DNA from 3 places in the Salipaludibacillus agaradhaerens genome. Region 2 is predicted to be linked to each of the others. Evidence: riboswitches for the same ligand, from Rfam matches in the RefSeq annotation. Region 2 holds a riboswitch; each other region holds the start of a gene.
What was found. Region 2 has a riboswitch for thiamine pyrophosphate ahead of BK581_RS05250 (thiazole synthase). Riboswitches for the same ligand answer to the same signal wherever they lie in the genome.
Positions count from the first base shown of each region.

Region 1: it holds a riboswitch for thiamine pyrophosphate, as region 2 does, so the genes downstream of both, thiC (phosphomethylpyrimidine synthase ThiC) here and BK581_RS05250 (thiazole synthase) in region 2, are expected to answer to the same signal.
Region 3: it holds a riboswitch for thiamine pyrophosphate, as region 2 does, so the genes downstream of both, BK581_RS08695 (YkoF family thiamine/hydroxymethylpyrimidine-binding protein) here and BK581_RS05250 (thiazole synthase) in region 2, are expected to answer to the same signal.

Region 1 is NZ_KV917378.1:2,564,411-2,570,382, forward strand. Features, by position in the region: gene BK581_RS11935 (voltage-gated chloride channel family protein) at 1-763, shown strand, start outside; gene BK581_RS11940 (hypothetical protein) at 739-1,164, shown strand; TPP riboswitch at 1,846-1,960, shown strand; gene thiC (phosphomethylpyrimidine synthase ThiC) at 2,104-3,888, shown strand; gene blaI (penicillinase repressor BlaI) at 4,148-4,531, opposite strand; gene BK581_RS11955 (BlaR1 family beta-lactam sensor/signal transducer) at 4,554-5,972, opposite strand, start outside.
Region 2 is NZ_KV917378.1:1,089,141-1,095,112, forward strand. Features, by position in the region: gene tenI (thiazole tautomerase TenI) at 1-426, opposite strand, end outside; gene thiH (2-iminoacetate synthase ThiH) at 423-1,526, opposite strand; gene BK581_RS05250 (thiazole synthase) at 1,775-2,548, opposite strand; TPP riboswitch at 2,633-2,738, opposite strand; gene BK581_RS05255 (HPr family phosphocarrier protein) at 2,773-3,015, opposite strand; gene BK581_RS05265 (NUDIX hydrolase) at 3,466-4,095, shown strand; gene BK581_RS05270 (YrhC family protein) at 4,238-4,471, opposite strand; gene mtnN (5'-methylthioadenosine/S-adenosylhomocysteine nucleosidase) at 4,577-5,281, opposite strand; gene BK581_RS05280 (DUF2536 family protein) at 5,487-5,696, shown strand; gene BK581_RS05285 (YrrS family protein) at 5,736-5,972, opposite strand, start outside.
Region 3 is NZ_KV917378.1:1,824,990-1,830,961, forward strand. Features, by position in the region: gene BK581_RS08675 (AbgT family transporter) at 1-497, shown strand, start outside; gene BK581_RS08680 (energy-coupling factor transporter transmembrane component T family protein) at 739-1,521, opposite strand; gene BK581_RS08685 (ABC transporter ATP-binding protein) at 1,518-3,101, opposite strand; gene BK581_RS08690 (ECF transporter S component) at 3,082-3,687, opposite strand; gene BK581_RS08695 (YkoF family thiamine/hydroxymethylpyrimidine-binding protein) at 3,701-4,303, opposite strand; TPP riboswitch at 4,463-4,566, opposite strand; gene thpD (ectoine hydroxylase) at 4,830-5,759, opposite strand.

The sequences.
Region 1 (5,972 bases), 1.5 Mb from region 2:
TTGTTTTTTTGCCGCTTTAATAGGTGATAGAATTACTAGTGCTTGGGGCGTTCCGCACACCCATTATAGCCTTGGCGTCATCCCTGAATTTTCAGTAATCTTATTAATAAAAATTATCCTAGCGGGTATCATTTTCGGTTTAACAGCCCTATTATTTAGTAAATTGTCACAAGGGTTTAAATCACTGTTTTCGACTTATTTCAAAAACCCAATGATGAAAAGTTTTGTAGGTGGGGCTATCGTTGTCACTATTGTTCTAATATTAGGTACTAGAGATTATACTGGGTTAAGCCTTCCATTAATTCACGAATCATTTGAAGGAGACGTTTCACCGCTTGCATTCTTCTGGAAAATGTTATTAACAACAATTACTCTTGGGGCAGGATTCCAAGGTGGTGAAGTTACCCCCCTGTTTACGATTGGTGCTACTCTAGGAAACACGCTATCTAGCTTTCTTGGTGTACCTACACCTTTACTTGCCGGATTAGGATTTATCGCTGTTTTCGCAGGAGCTACCAATACACCTTTGGCATGTTTTATTATGGGAATTGAGTTATTTGGAGCAGAGGCTGCGGTCTATCTATTCACGGCCTGTGCCATCAGTTATATGTTTTCTGGACATACAGGTATATACACCTCGCAACGAGTTGGAGTAGCTAAATGTCATTCTCTTGAACATCATGAAGAAAGTTCACTAGGTCATTTACCAAAATCGCCTAAGTTAAAGGAGGGTGTAGGATGGTCACGAAAATATACTTCTTAATTTCTGCATTTCTTTCTATTTCCCTTATATTTTTTTTCCTTAGGAAACCTATACTTATAGGAAAAGAACAAGGAGAGTCAACTTTAAAGGGACAGTTAAAAGGAAACTCTTCTATGCTATTACCTATTACAAAGACTGGAACTTATCATCTTGAGTTACAACTGATAAGTGGAGAGTTACTTCTCGCTCACAGCTCCTACAATATAGCTACAAATAGTTGGGTTATGATTTCAAAAAAGGAAGCCAAAACATGTATTAATAAAAGCAAAATACTCCGAATAGATTTTTCTATTGAAGAGTTCTCAGGTGAATTGGACAAAGTTGAATTTATTAATCCTAAGCTTTTTAAGCCTTGTAATTTCAAATACACTTGGAAACAGGAAAAATCAGTAGCAACATAAAATTATGAAGAGCTATACATAAGATACATTCTTATTGTATAGCTTCGTTGTTTTTCTTCCCCTAAATCGTTAACCTGATCGACAGGAACTATATATATCACTAAAAGAAACAGAGAAGTTAAACTCACAAGATATTTGAGTATACTTGTTTGTTGAATGTTGAGTCTGATCATGAAAAGGCTCTCTGCAAACATTGACCAAAGTTGCAATAATGGCTGTGACTTTCACTTCAGACTGCACTTAATCCTTAGGGAGTCGTCTTATGTTCTGTCCTTTTTTATCACAACTAACCGTCTTTAACCTCAGGCACAAAATAGAGATGAGAACGAAAGCCCCACTAATTATCACCCTCATACTAAAGAAAATTTATTCCAATTTATACGTGCTGTTGTATTTTAAACATCATGATGAAATTGCCTCACTCAGTTACTACCAGATGTATGATGTCTTAATATGGCGCCTTGCCTGTTCAAGGTTCAGCGATATGTCAAAGCAAGTCTTACCACAGGCGCTCTCACCGTCAAAATAACCTCTAGCTTCCTGCCCACTCGCGTTGAAAGGACGATTCAAAGAAAGTCGTGCCATTTAAAGCGTTATGAGGATAACTCAATGTTTACTTTTAACTTTTTTAAAACCCTTTCATTTTTATGGAAGTTGATGTATTCTTGAAACAAATTCAATTGAAATAACTAGGGGAGTCCAATGAGTTGGGCTGAGACAGAAACGCGTTAAAGTTTCTTGACCCTTTGGACCTGATCTGGATCATACCAGCGTGGGGAAGTTAGAAAGCTCATCTTTTTTTATGAATTAACTTCTACATATAAAGCCGGGTCTACTTTTATGGATTCGGCTTTTTTATGTTGTTTTATGGCATGTCCCACTCGATATGTTCTTGGTCTCGTCCCTTACTACATTTTTTAAAAGGGAGAGATTGAATCAATGTCAACATCTTCATTCAATGAACAAAACATTGCCATCATGTCTAGCTTTTCAGGGAGTAAAAAAGTATATGTAGAAGGTTGTAGACCTGATATGAAAGTACCGATGCGTGAAATTGCGTTAAGCCCGACTACTGGTAGCTTTGGGGAAGAAGAAAATCCGCCAGTTCGTGTTTATGACACAAGCGGCCCCTATACAGATAGTCATTATGCCGTTGATATAACAAAAGGTCTCCCTACGCTTAGAAGCAAATGGATTCGAGAAAGAAATGATGTAGAGGAATATGAAGGGCGAGAGATAAAGCCCCAAGACAATGGCTATCAAGATGGACATGATCCTCGTGCACATCGTAACGTATTTCCTGGTTTGAAAAGAAAGCCGTTACGTGCAAAAAAAAGCCGAAATGTCACACAACTTCATTATGCTAAAAAAGGGATTATTACACCTGAAATGGCGTTCATCGCAATAAGAGAAAATATGAAACCTGAATTTGTTCGTGATGAAGTAGCAAGAGGGCGAGCGATTATTCCTTCTAATATCAACCATCCAGAGACAGAGCCTATGATCATAGGCCGACATTTCCATGTTAAAATTAATGCGAATATTGGTAATTCAGCTGTTTCTTCATCTATTGAAGAAGAGGTGGAAAAAATGACTTGGGCGACCCGTTGGGGGGCTGATACTATTATGGACCTTTCAACAGGAAAAAACATTCATACGACACGGGAATGGATTATTCGTAATTCCGCTGTCCCAGTTGGTACGGTACCTATTTATCAAGCACTTGAAAAAGTGAATGGAATTGCGGAAGACCTAACATGGGAGATTTATCGTGATACACTCATCGAACAAGCAGAACAAGGTGTGGATTACTTCACTATTCATGCTGGCGTTCTTTTAAGATATGTGCCTCTCACAGCAAAGCGTTTAACAGGGATTGTATCGAGAGGTGGATCGATCATGGCGCAATGGTGCCTCTATCATCATAAAGAAAGTTTCTTATATACTCATTTTGAAGACATCTGTGAGATTATGAAAACGTATGATGTGGCTTTTTCTTTAGGTGATGGCTTACGCCCTGGCTCAATTGCAGACGCAAACGATGAAGCTCAATTTGCAGAGCTAGAAACTCTTGGGGAACTAACCAAGATCGCTTGGGAACATGATGTACAAGTGATGGTAGAAGGACCTGGGCACGTGCCGATGCATCTTATAAAAGAAAATATAGATAAACAACTAGAGGTATGTGAAGAAGCACCTTTTTATACACTTGGACCACTGACTACTGATATAGCCCCTGGATATGATCACATTACATCGGCTATTGGGGCTGCCATGATTGGATGGTATGGCACGGCGATGCTTTGTTATGTGACACCAAAAGAACACCTAGGTTTACCAAATCGAGACGATGTTCGAGAAGGTGTAATCACATATAAAATCGCCGCACATGCTGCCGATTTAGCAAAAGGACATCCTGGTGCTCGTCAAAGAGATGATGCTCTATCAAAAGCGCGATTTGAATTTCGTTGGAGAGACCAGTTTAATTTATCATTAGATCCGGAGTTAGCATTGCAATATCACGACGAAACGTTACCTGCCGAAGGGGCCAAAACAGCGCATTTCTGTTCCATGTGTGGACCGAAATTTTGCAGTATGAGGATCTCCCAAGACATCCGGCATTATGCTAAAGAAAACAAGCTAGACACAAAAGAAGCCATCGAAAAAGGAATGAGAGAAAAAGCGAACGAATTTAAACAGTCTGGAAAAAAGTTATATCAGTGATTCATATGGGATGCCATTCTGTCGCTGCCGCAAAAGTTGAAGCAGACATGGCTCGAATAAAAATAGTTTGGTAAACTGTATGCGCCACAAATAACAAGATATGCCCATCAGTTTAAAGGTCAAAATTAAAAGCAGAGTTAGCTCTCTGCTTTTAATTTTGTTATTCATTATCGCCACAAAAGTTATACCTAATGCCTGAGAAACTTATGAAAAAAATAGCAATTCGGTATAATGTAGAGGATTTATTGGAAGCATTGATTTATTTCTCTTCTCGTTTACGCTCTAAAATGGACCGCAGTTCGTCCAGTTCTTCTTTCGAGAGAGATTCTTCTTCGATAAACTGAACCAGCATCGGTTTGAACGTCCCACCATAGATTCTTTTAATGAAAGACTGTGCCTCTGCGCGTTTGCATTCATCTTCCGAGTATAACGGGAAAAAGGTATACACTTTTTGATCTTTGTTAACCCCTACGACCTGTTTTTTCGTTAATCGATCGAGAAGCGTTCGAATTGTTTTTGGTTTCCAATCCGTTTGTTCTTGCATAGCCTGGATCACTTGATTGGCAGTCTGAGGGCTATTTTCCCAAAGGACTTTCATGATCTCCCACTCGGATTCAGAAATACTAGGCAGTCGATTAGACATCTCCTTCCTCCTTCTATTCACATTATTTATAAATCCCTTTGCTACTTAATATGGCTTGCGTAATCTCAGCAGCTTTACTTCCATACGCATGATCTTGATGTTGGATATTCGTTGCAAAGAAATACGTATCCGTTTCGGTTTCGACGAATCCTATAAACCAACCGTTTACAGCTCGATCATTCACAATCCCTGTACCGGTCTTTCCAAAAAGCGTGCCTTCTTGAGTTTCTTCTAACTTTATGGCCTCTTTAACTAATTGTACATTTTTTTCTTTAAAATGATATTCATTCATATAAAATGATTGAAGGAGTTCTACCTGTTCAATAGGCGAAATCTTTAAAGACGATTCTAGCCAATACTCGTCTAACCGTCCCGACAGATCTTTATTACCATAATCGAACATTTCCAAATAATATTGAATACGATCTCTTTGTATTTGTCGATCTAACTCTTGAAAGTACCAAGTGACCGAGTAGCTCATGGCGGTTCTTAAGTCGTGATTGGCATGCCATTCCTCATAATCATACTGTAAGCCGTCCCACTCTAATAGTGAATCATCTCCTGTAATCACACCTTCCTCTAACGCCATTAACGCGGTGAACATTTTATAGGAAGAGTTAGGAGAGACTCTCATGACACTTTTTTCTCGGTTATAAATTTGATATTCATCGTTGCTCGCACTGTATACTACAAAACTACCTTCATTCTCTCCAAAGTATCGACTCAAATCTTCATATATCGCCCGCTGATCATCAAATAAATAGCGCTCACTAGAAGAAGCGGTTACCGATAAAAGAGGGAATTGAGCGATTAAAAACAGCGTGATAACGATAAAAATAAACATACTTTTTAATTTTAATAGTTTCGATTCTTCAGTAAAAGAAGCAATATGGATCATCCGTCTTTTTATATGTTTTTCAGAACCTAATAATGGCGTTGCTAAATTTAAAATAGCTGATTCCTTATTCCTCTCCACAAATCGAATGATCGTCTTTCCATACTTTTCAAAATCGCATCGATCTATTGAATGTAGCACTTCCGTGTCGCAAGCCATTTCCCGATCAAGACGCATTATTTTAAAAGCTTTCCATACAAGCGGATGAAACCAATAAACAATCTGATATAGGACAAATAAAAAATTTACTTTAATATGCTTGCTCTTATAATGGTGCAGTTCATGTAGCAAGACATAGTTTATTTCATCATCAGATAAATAGGATGCCATATCCTTTGGCAGTAAAATATAGGTGTTAAACAAACCGAATGTCATCGGGGAACGTACACTCGAAGTCTCTAAAATCTTTGGACGCTTCTTTACCCCAAGCTTTCGTATACAGTCGCTATATAATTTTTTCACCTTTACATTTTTTATTTCTGTGGCAGCTGATATAAGACGTTGTAACTTTGCATAATGATACAATGCCAAAAGGAAGAAAAGGAC
Region 2 (5,972 bases):
ACGAGGTAAAAGAGCTCTTTTTGATGGAGAGTCAAAAATGTGGCCAAACATGATGCTGTCTGCACCGTTTTCTTCCTCTTTCATCGCTTCTCTTAATGAGTGAACAGACTTCCCTACATGTAAAGTGGGAAATGTTCGCTTAACATCCGCCGTATCAATACTTTGGTAATTAAGCTGAACCCTCTTTACTTGCTTTGTCAGAGCGACATCAACACGATCATTTACAATAATCTTGTCTAACTGGATGCCCGCTTGCAGCATATGATCTATGCAGTGAGACAGATCCTTCGCTGAAGTTGCTTTTTCTCTTAAATGAAAGTAATCAACATACGAATCAATTAAAGTAGCTTTTTCCACAAATTTTGTTAACGGCATTTTCCCATTTGAAATGACATGGATCTCGTTATTTATTAATGTCTTTTTCATATAAGCTGCCAGTCTTTCATTACAGGTGAATAATTGGCTTGCTGTAAATGTTCTTTGACTTCTTTCACAGATCGCTCATCAGAGATGTCAAATTGACTTTGTGTAACATCAGGTTCAGAATATCCGCCTACTACTGTCGAGGACTCTGCTGACATTTTTGTAACCCCAAGTGGAATCAAATTATTTCGCAATGTTGCTCGCTCTCTTGTAGAAAGGGTAATGCCAGCCCTCGGTAAAAATAATCTTGCTGCCACAATAGCTTGAACTAAATGTTTGTCGGTAATCATCACTTTCGGTTTATAGCTTCCTGCATGAGGGCGAAGCCTAGGAAATGAGACACTTACTTCTGTTTCAGGAAAGGTTTGTTGAAGGTATGCTGCATGGAGCCCTGTTATAAAGCACTCTTTTCGCCACTCATCAAGCCCAAGTAAAGCACCAATATTGACTGTCCTCATACCAGCAGCTGCTGCCCGTTCAGGTGTTTGCAAACGATAACGGAAATCTCTTTTTGGTCCAGCAGTATGAATCTCACTGTAAACCTTCTCATCATAAACTTCTTGATAAACGGTAACACCATCTATCCCTGCTTTCACTAATTTCTGATAATCTAACGTGTCCATCGGTTGAATTTCAATTGAGATAGACGCAAAATAGTCTTTTAAAATTGACATGCTTTCTATTAAATACGCCACTGAAGAATGATTTCTAGACTCTCCAGATAATAAAATAATGTGTTGAATTCCTCTATCGGAAATGATCTCTGCTTCTTTTCTTACTTCATCCATCGTCAGACGTCTTCGAGGAAAAGAATTATCTACACTAAAACTACAATATTTACAAATATTCACACAGTAGTCAGACAAATATAATGGTTGAAAAAGCAACATCGTTTTACCAAAATGCTGAACAGTTAACTGATGTGCTTTCTGAGCCATAACTTCTAAGTACGCTTCTGCCGCAGGAGACAGAAGTTTTAAAAAATCATGTTCATCTATTCTTGATTTAGTTAAAATCGTCTCAATCTCACTGGGAGATATTGATGCGAGATGATCAGCGATAGGCAACCCTTTTAAGTGTTGTAGTTTGTCATAAAAACTCACAATATGTCTCCTCTCTCCTGTTTTTTAAGAGCCATTTTCACAATACATACCACTAAATGTTTTTCGCCATTAGCTCTTCAGACAGTCAGCTGATCCTTCGGGGCATCATCTTTTACTGGATGCCTTTTTAGAGTGTGTGCAGAGACGATATAGCACGTTAGGCTTGTTCACGTTAAGATTTCAATTCTGCCGTTCATATAGCTTAATCTCATATTTGCCTCTTCATTTTTACAGGGAGCGATAATTTTTTAATCTAAAAACCCTGTTAATGGTGACGAAGCTTGAGCTTTTAAAGAGGTAGAGCCAAAACCTGATAAATAGCTTATCCTCCCTGCTTTAACTGCTAAATCAAATGCTCGCGCCATCTGAACTGGATCACCTGCTGTAGCAATTGCCGTATTAACAAGAACAGCATCAGCTCCCATTTCCATCGCCTCTGCAGCTTCTGATGGCTTTCCAATACCTGCATCCACAATAATTGGTACTGACAATTCATCAATCATCATTTGGATCATCTCTTTCATACGGAGTCCTCTATTGGACCCTATTGGTGATCCTAAGGGCATAACAACTTCGGCTCCCGCTTCTATCATTCTCTTACCTGCCATCAAATCAGGACTCATATAGGGTAGGACCACAAATCCCTCCTTTACTAAAGTATCTGTCGCCTTTAACGTCTCCTGGTTATCAGGTAATAAATATTTCTGATCTGAAATGACCTCAATCTTCACCCAATTTCCTAAGCCAGAAGCTCTCGCAAGCCTTGCGATTCTTATTGCTTCTTCCGCAGTTCGAGCACCTGACGTATTAGGCATCAGTATGATATTATCTGGTATTAATCTAACGATATCCTCTTCCTCGTTTTCAAAATTCACCCGTCTCATTGCTACAGTTACAACTTGAGTAGCTGCATGCTTAATCGCTTCCTCCATAACACGATGATCCCCATACTTGCCCGTGCCTAGAAACAAACGATTCTTAAGTTTTTTTCCACCAATAATTAGCGTGTCTTCATTCGTCATCGTTATATCACCATCCTTAATTTACTGCATTAAAAAAAGCGCCCTTGCAAAAAGGTGCGCTTAAATAAACATTAAACTCTTAAACTAACGTCTATTAAGCTTCCCTCCGCTGGTATTACCCATTTCAGGTTCAAAGAGTTGGAAAAATTCCTCTCAGCCGTCCTGTAGAACGGCACCCCTAGCTAGTAAATCTATTCATTTAAGTATGGAAAAAAAAATAAGTTCTACTGTTCAAAAAGATCTTCTTCAGTGATTCTTTTTAGAAATTGACTACTTTCTGACTCGTCCATCTCTAAATCAATTTCTTGTCCCGGCTGGAGAGACAATGCCAAAACACCTAAAAGACTTTTTGCATCAATCACCCAGTGATCTTTTTTTATAATAACCTTTCCGGAGACTTGACTGGCTTGGTTGACAAAAAAGCTTGCAGACTCAGCAAAAATAGGCTTTTTAACTGTTAACTTCATCCTTACACCTCCGTTCTGTTCTGCTCACATTATATCCAAAATTTGCCCAGATGCCAAGTGGAATTTTCCAATTGTATCTAATATTTAACCCTTTCTCAGCTAAAGTTTGATATGATGACATTAATAAGTCCATATGTATGAGGAATTTTTCTGTTATAACTTTTATTCCCACCCAGTGACTGACAAATATAAACATCGCTCCTTCATTCATGAGATTTCTTACACTTTCCTTGATAAGCGATAATAACGCAGTTTTCCTCTCCTATCATAAAACGAACCTTTAATCAGTGGGTGTATTGGTTCTTTCCCCACCAATTTGTAGTTGAGTCAATCAGGACTCTAGCGGCCGTTAGCTACCGCTAAATATATTTATCTCCCCTCTCATTTTTGAAGCGGGGGTTTTACGGACGATTATCTCTGATAAATTGAATGAAAGGATGACTTATCAACATGGAACTCATGCCTCAATCATTAAGAGAACATTTTAGACAAAAGAAAGCAAAGTTATTAGACATGAATAATTTTGTTTCAGCTGCTATTACAGTACCATTTATCGAACGGGACAATGAACTACATCTTGTATTTCAAATTCGATCACAACATGTTTCTCAGCCAGGGGAAATTTGTTTTCCTGGGGGAAAAGTAGAAGAGGGTGATACCTCTCTCAAGGAAACCGCTGTGAGAGAGTTAACCGAAGAATTAGGAATAGAAGAAAATAATGTGAGTATAATGGGGGAACTTGACTATATCGTCACACCTTTTAAATTAATCGTTTATCCTTTTTCAGGTATTATCTCTTCAGAAGCAACCTTCCAAGTGAGTAAAAAAGAGGTGGAAGATATTATTATAGCACCTGTAAGTGAATTACTAGTATTACCACGAGAAGAACATTATATAAGATTAAGTTTAAAGCCTGATAACAGCTTTCCTTATCATCTTATTCCAGAAGGAGAAAATTACAAATGGCGCACAGGTTACGTTACAGAACACTTTTATAACTATAATGGCCATATCATTTGGGGGTTGACTGCGAGAATTTTAACACATGTACTTGACGAGATAAAAGAAGCTAATACGTAACTAACTATATCCTAAACGGTAGCAATCAACTAAATTATTTACTGACTCAAAAAAGCATTTCGTACAATGGATTAAAAACTATGAAAACGAGTCTATCCTTTATGAAGGATAAACTCGTGGTAGGATCTATCTATTTATTAAGCTAGTCCTCTTCCTTCAAGAGCAACTGTTGCGTTTTAACTGCTACACCATGTAGGGAAACCGATAAGACTAACAATCCACCTACAGCTGCTAACAGCCAACCTTGTGACATTACTGCTTGTTTGGGCAAAACAGTACCGATCATCAAAAAACCAGAAAGGGCAATTAATATAAAAGCAAAGCGACGGTAATCGTCAACTTTATCTTTCAATTGCTTTATTTGACTGTCTGTCATGCTATTCACCTCAATCAACTTCAAGATTGTTTTAAACTAGATTAAGTATAACATGACAAAACAGTCGCTTACTCTTGTAATTTTTCCCTCTATTATTTTACGCCTTTACTTCTGGGAACACCGTAATTCTTCCAGCATTAGCATAACCATTTTGGCTGAATGGACTGACGCTTTAACGAGAAACTGATCGTACGATACTTTTGCATCTTTTCCTGCAATATCAGATAAAGATCTAATAATAACAAAAGGGGTTTGAAATTGGTGACACACTTGAGCAATTGCTCCAGCTTCCATTTCAGAGCAATAAGGATTGTTAAAACGTTGACGAATATCCTCTACTCTATCATGATCACTCATAAAAGAATCGCCTGATAATATAAGACCTTTCGCTGATTGTACACCTATTTCTGAAGCACACTCTTCTGCTACAGCAATAAGTTTTTCATCTGGTTCATAAAAGGCGGGCATACGCGGAACTTGTCCAAATTCATAACCAAAGACGGTTGCATCTACATCATTGTAACGAACCTGAGTCGAAATAACGATATCACCTACAGCCATCCCTTGATGGAAACCTCCAGCTGACCCTGTATTAATAATCATATCTGGAAAATAGAGTTGATTCATTAACGTTGTACTTATTGCTGCGTTCACCTTACCTATACCAGATTTTGACAACACAATTTCAACGTTATTTAGCCGGCCTAAAAAGAACTCACAACCGGCAATAACCGCTTCATCAACTATTGTCATTTTCGATTTTAACAATTCTACTTCTTCTTCCATGGCACCTATAATTCCAATCCGCATTTTAACATCCTTTCTTTTCACTATCATCCCTTTATATCATATATGATGCTCTACAACTGAACAAGTCATTTTACGTCACACCTTATTTTTCTCACTTAAAGTTTTTTATACATTGGAAAATACCGATATAGCTTCTCTTTTTAAAATCGTTCATATTTGCTACTATATAATCAAACATATATTAGTTTCAGAATGGAGAATAAACATGATTTTTCAACCCGATAGTCTAAAAGATAAAGTGGAATTTTTTGAATCTGGTTCGCTTATTGAGTTAGAAAAGTATATTACTAAAAAAATTGAAGAGAATCAGGCTCTCATGCTTGAAGTACATCACGTTTCACATAACGTGACTTTTACACCCACAGGAAAAAAATTTTACACAGCTGTTATCCATTTTAAACAGCCTTCAAAATAGGTAAAGAAAAGATCAAGGAGACACCTCCTTGATCTTTTCTTAATTATTAATGTATGGATTTGAATTTTTCTTTTCAACAGAGACAGGCATCCAACCTTCATTTTCAACCCACGAGAGCGTCACTTCATACGGACTATGCCTATTCTCTGACGTACTGACAGTCCCAACAGCTGTTTGGTGATCTCCACCATTCCCAATATACCACACCGTCATGTCATTTTCACTTAGCCCTGTGGCATATTGTAAAGCACGCGTCATTTCATCCCAGTTCACATG
Region 3 (5,972 bases), 740 kb from region 2:
TGGGGATGTTTATCGTGCTTGCATTTACCGCAGGTCAGTTTGTGGCCTATTTTGCCGAAACAAACATGGGACTTGTCCTCGGTGTCTATGGGGCTGAAGCACTTGAAGCTGCTAATTTAACAGGGATTCCACTAATACTCGGTTTTATTCTCGTGGCAGGGTTCATTAACTTATTTATCGGAAGTGCTTCAGCGAAATGGGCGATGATGGCGCCTGTGTTTGTGCCAATTATGATGCAGCTCGGTTACTCACCGGAATTGACACAAATGGCTTATCGCGTCGCTGACTCAACGACGAATATTATCTCACCATTAATGACATATTATGCCCTTATTATTGCTTTTGCCCAGAAATATGATAAAAAACTAGGGATTGGAACGCTCATATCGGTTATGTTCCCTTATACGGTCCTCTTTACAATCGCTTGGACAGTGATGTTAATTCTTTGGATGTACCTCGGTATTGATCTAGGACCAGGTTCACCTATTACGTACTAACATTTCGGTTTGAAAGGAAGAAGGTTATCCCATTTTGGTGATAACCTTCTTTATAATGAGGCTGCTGACCTTGAATTCAGCAGTAACTCCTCGATTTTCAGCATCAAACTCGATTATTTACGCAACTCTACTCGACTGTTCAGCATTAACCTTTCTTCTTTCAGCATCTACCCTGCTTTTTTACGCAGCTCTCCTCAGTTTTCCAGCCACCTTCCGTAACTTTTGAGTGCTTCTCTCTTTATTAACCAAATTGATGACCAAAAATATTTAAATAGCCGAGAGAATAGGAGACGAAAATGACGAGAAAGAAGACGCCTACAATGCCGCCAAAAAATATCCAATCCTTTTTTCCTACTGTCATATAATGATAATGCGTCCTATCAGTCGAGCCAGTAAAGCCTTTCGATTCCATCGCAATCGCAACCCGTTCAGCTTTGCGAATGGCATTGGCCATCAACGGAATGGCATAGCGACGAAATTGATTAATACGTCCCTTAATCCCTTTAGCTCTTCCCACACCACGGATGCGGTGCGCTTGTTTTAACACTTCAAATTCATGTTTAAAGGTGGGCAAAAAACGATAGCCGGCAAGTATGCCATACGTCAGCTTAGGCGGCAACTTGAATTGTTGCATCAAACTAAGCATAAATGCGGTAGAATCTGTCGTTAGAACAAACAATAATGATAAAGCAACAAAGCAAAGGGAACGAAGTGCAAGGCTGATCCCAACCATGACACCTCCTGTCGTTACTTCAAACCATAAAAATTCAAATAATAAGGCACCATCACTGAACCCATCACTCGTATATAGCACCGTCATCCAAGCAAACCCTAACGCCAGAAAAACAAATGGAGAAAACACAAGCAGCCATTTTTTTAACGGAATATCACTAAATAAAAACGTAACCGTGATAATAAATAGTAAGTAAGCAAGCGGAGTGAAAATATCAAAACTAAAACTCAGCAGGACACCAGGAATGAGAATTGCCGTCATTTTAATCGCTGGATTTACCGATGAAATCATATGACTTCCCCTGCTTTCACTTGCTTTTGCAAACGATGCGGAAGCCGCAGCCGTGCGCGATAGACGAGCTCGTGATCTGACCATAGCTCTGCTGGTATCCCTTGAAACGCTAGCCGTCCCTCATCCAATACGATAACCCGCTCACTATACATATCCACTAGATTCATATCATGTGTCACAAAAACAATCGTCGTTCCGTTTGCTTTCAAATCGAGGATAATTTTCATTAATTCAGTGGTTGTATGGGCATCTTGACCGAATGTCGGTTCATCAAATAACAACAGCTCAGGTGTCTCATCAAGCATCGTAGCCACACTTAAACGCCTTTTTTGACCGCCACTCAAGGAAAAAGGATTGTGCCATCGATGATTTTCTAGCTGAAAATGATGAAGAAGTTCTGCCACTTTATTTTCAATATCAGAGGGATTCTGATCGTTAAGCCTCATCCCAAATGCCAATTCATCAGCTACAGTATCGGTAATAAATTGATGCTCGGGATTCTGAAAAACAAATCCCATGGCCCGACGCAAATCGCCTTCAGTCCATTCATCAAGCGCTTTACCAAGAAAAATGACCTTCCCTTGTTTAGGAGATAGTAATCCTGCCATCACTTGAAGAAGTGTCGATTTTCCTGCCCCGTTCTCTCCAACAATCGCGATAAACTCACCTTTCCGTAGTGATACGCTCAACTCTGTTAATATCTTTTTTTCTTTTCGATTAAACGTTAAGTTTTCTATCTGCAATATCGCCTCATGGCTGTCATAGGGATCATTAGCAACTGGACTTTGAACGCTTGCTTTTTCGCACGGTAAATAAATACCTTCAGATTTAAATTGGTCGGCTTCCTCCGTTAGCACGTCTTTAGGTTTTCCATCTGCAAAGAGACGCCCATTTTTCCCTAAAGCAAGAATACGGTGTGCGAAAGGAAGCCAATCATCTAATTGATGCTCAATGACCACAACCGTTAAACGTGTTTTCCGTTGAAGTTCTGCTACGAGCTCAATAAATTCTAGGCTGGAAACTGGGTCCAAATTGGCTGTCGGTTCATCAAGAATAAGGACGTCCGGTTCCAATAATAAGACAGAAGCTAAGGCAACTTTTTGCTTTTGACCACCAGACAATTCATGAATGGCACGCTTTTTCATGTTAGTTAAACCCGTTATCTTCAGCACATCGTCCATACGTTTTTTCATCTCACTTCTCGGAATTGAACAGTTTTCCATGGTGAAAGCTAGTTCATTCTCAACCGTCACCATACAAAACTGACTTTCTGGATCTTGAAACACAATGCCGATATGCTTGTTTACTACCCCTTTTTCATAGCTTTCCAAAGGGAGACCTCGAAAAAAAATGCTGCCTTGTTGAAAACCTTCTACCACTTCTGGATACAGGCCATTTAAACTAAGAGCTAGTGTACTTTTTCCAGATCCACTCGCCCCCATTAAAAGAGTCAGCTCACCTTCTTCAAGAGTGAAACTAACGTGATCAATAAGAGGCTTCTCGTGATTTTTTTCATAAGCAAATACGAGATCTTCCACACGAATGATCGGATGACGGTCATCAGGATGCTGATTTTTCACGTTTTTCCTGACGCTCCTTTCCTAACGCATATCCTCGTAAAACCCCGGTTTGTGCCAATTGATCACTGATATATTTCCCAAGAACACCAGCGAGTAGCGCTCCACTTAATATTCTTACAGCCAGTGTCGCTACTATGAGACCCGGAGTAAGTGCGGCTAATCCGGAAGAAAACCATCCCCATGCATAACTAAATACTGCTGCAGACATCCCTGCAAGCACAAGAATATGAAGCGAGAAGTTACGATAACGCGTAGCGAGGAATACGATCTCTGCTCCAATCCCTTGAATCGCTGCAGATATAATTAATCTCGGACCAGCTGGACTTCCGATTAATACTTGCACAGTTCCTGCAATTAATTCTGACCAAAAGGCGGCTCCTGGTTTACGAATGACATATGCTGCGATGATCGACACGATAAACCAAATGCCAAAAATGATTTCGTAGCCAAATGGCGCGAGACCAAAAGGGGTTAAAAAGTTTCGCAACCCTTGCCCGAAAAAATAAAACAGAAGATAAATGACAGCGAAAACAACGCCAAAGATCGACATTAATACGATTTCTTTCAACTTCCATTGCTTCATCATACGTAGTGCCCTCCTACATGTCTTTTTTTGATGGACTATTGGCTGAGATGGCTACCGTCATGGTCACATGACTTCTATCTGATGTTTTCGATGTGTTCGTGAATGCCTCTTCCAACGTACGAAAGACGTCATTTGCATCACCGTCTAATCGGCTCGCATAATGAACCCCTTTTGTGAAAGTGCCATGCTTTTCGGCAACCTGTACTTGATCAGCGATGATTTGCATGTAATCTGGATTGTTCATAGGATAAAGGGCGAATTGTGAAGCGGCAGTCACCTTTTCAGCTTGGGATTTCTCTTCATTCATCCGCCTATCATCCTGTGACATATACGTGTCTCCTTCTGAGTCTCCCGGACATCCAATTGAAAAAGTCCCGTTGAAGACAACATGAACCCCTGTTTTCGCCGCATGAATAAAAATAGCCTTAGCTACATCAAACACATGCTCACTACGACCGCGAATACACGTGCTTACATCATCGGTGTATTGCCACACTTTAGATGTATCCACTTCCTCCAATGCTCCTTTAATGACATCCACGAAATTGTCTGTCATAGGGTATACTGAAAATCGACACCCTACAATTCTGCTCGTTCCACAACTTAACCCCTGCATAATAAATGGCCTCCTACATATTTTCATTATATGATCACCGCGCCTCACTGAAGCGTCACTTTTAGTCTATGAGTCTCGCACAAATAAAAAACGCACCTTCCTAATAAGGAAGATGCAGTTACGTCCATGTAATAAAAGCCCCTTTAATAACCAGGCTACATGTGTGTACCTGCACTTCCCCACGCTGGTATTATCCAGATCGGGTTCAAAGGGTTAACAGGACTTACACCTGTCTCTCAGCTAAAGCGCCCCTAGTGCGAACACGGCTATCATATTGTCTTCTATTGTACTGACCTTTCCGGTAATTGTAAACACCTACAGATAGAAAATAAATTGTATCTTTCAAAGATAATTAAATGAAGATACTGAGACAAACGTAACGTGATTCGCTTTTAAAGTGAACAACAATATAGCATGTTCATGACTGTTCTTCCCCATTTGATTTGGATTCCTCTATTTCATGTGTTAAGCCGGCTACGTAAAAAGCACCTGCCCCATTATAAAGGCAAGCACTTTATGACGCTATTTAATATTTACGTGAGTAGTTTAAACTTTTGGCTGGTTCAATTGGTTTGACATTATCCCTATTAGCTAAAAATTCAGGACGAGGTTCCGTACCACCGAACGGCTTTTCTAGCTTATTTTTAATAGAGTTATAGACGAAGAAGACGTTACTCCGTGGATACGGTGAAATATTACCGGCAGACCCATGCATCGTATTACATTCAAATAATAAAACGGAGCCTGCCGGGCCAGTAGCACGATCAATTTGACCGCCAGCTTGTTTAACGAGCCATTCCATACTTTTATTGTCTGGAACGCCTACTTCTTGTTTTTGCAATGACGATTTATAATTATCTTCAGGTGTTTCTCCTGATGTGGAGACGTACCACTTATGGGAACCAGGTATAAGCATAAGGGGCCCGTTATACTCATAATTATCTGTTAAAATGATGGAGCAACTTAATGCGCGCATTCGCGGCATCCCATCTTCCATATGCCAAGTTTCAAAGTCTGAATGCCAATAAAACTCTTTTCCTTTAAAGCCTGGCTTGAAATTTATTCGCGATTGGTTAATATACACTTGACTGCCAAGAATCTGTTCACAAATTTTAACGAGCCGTTCATTTTGAGATAGCTTCTCAAAAAAACCTCCGTCTTTATGAACTTCAAATATGGAACGAATTTCATTACTGCTCGGTTCTTTTATCACCTCATCAGAGTCGCGATGACGGTTTTGGTCCATCGTATACTGAAGCTCTTGCTTCATCATATTTAGCTGGTCATCATCAAAGAATTTTTCCAACATAATATAGCCATTTTGGTCGTAAAAGTTCAACTCTTTTCGCGACAAAGGACCTTCCTCATACGCTTTTTCGTTATGGATAACAGGATCTTTCCTTTCAAAAATAGATGCCTTCTCATTTAATCTAGATGGATATAAATCTTGTACCATATCACACATACCTCCTATAAATTCTTTTAATATCACATACTGACTGAATTTGAGATAAGGTGCTATTCTTTATACAGACATAATGCTTTGTGGCTCACAATCCGATGTGTCATACCGGATCAATCCTCCAATCTAATTGTCAGACTATTAGGATTTCTCCATACATCCTCTCTCGTTCCACTTATAACTTATATAAAACATTTAACTTTAAAA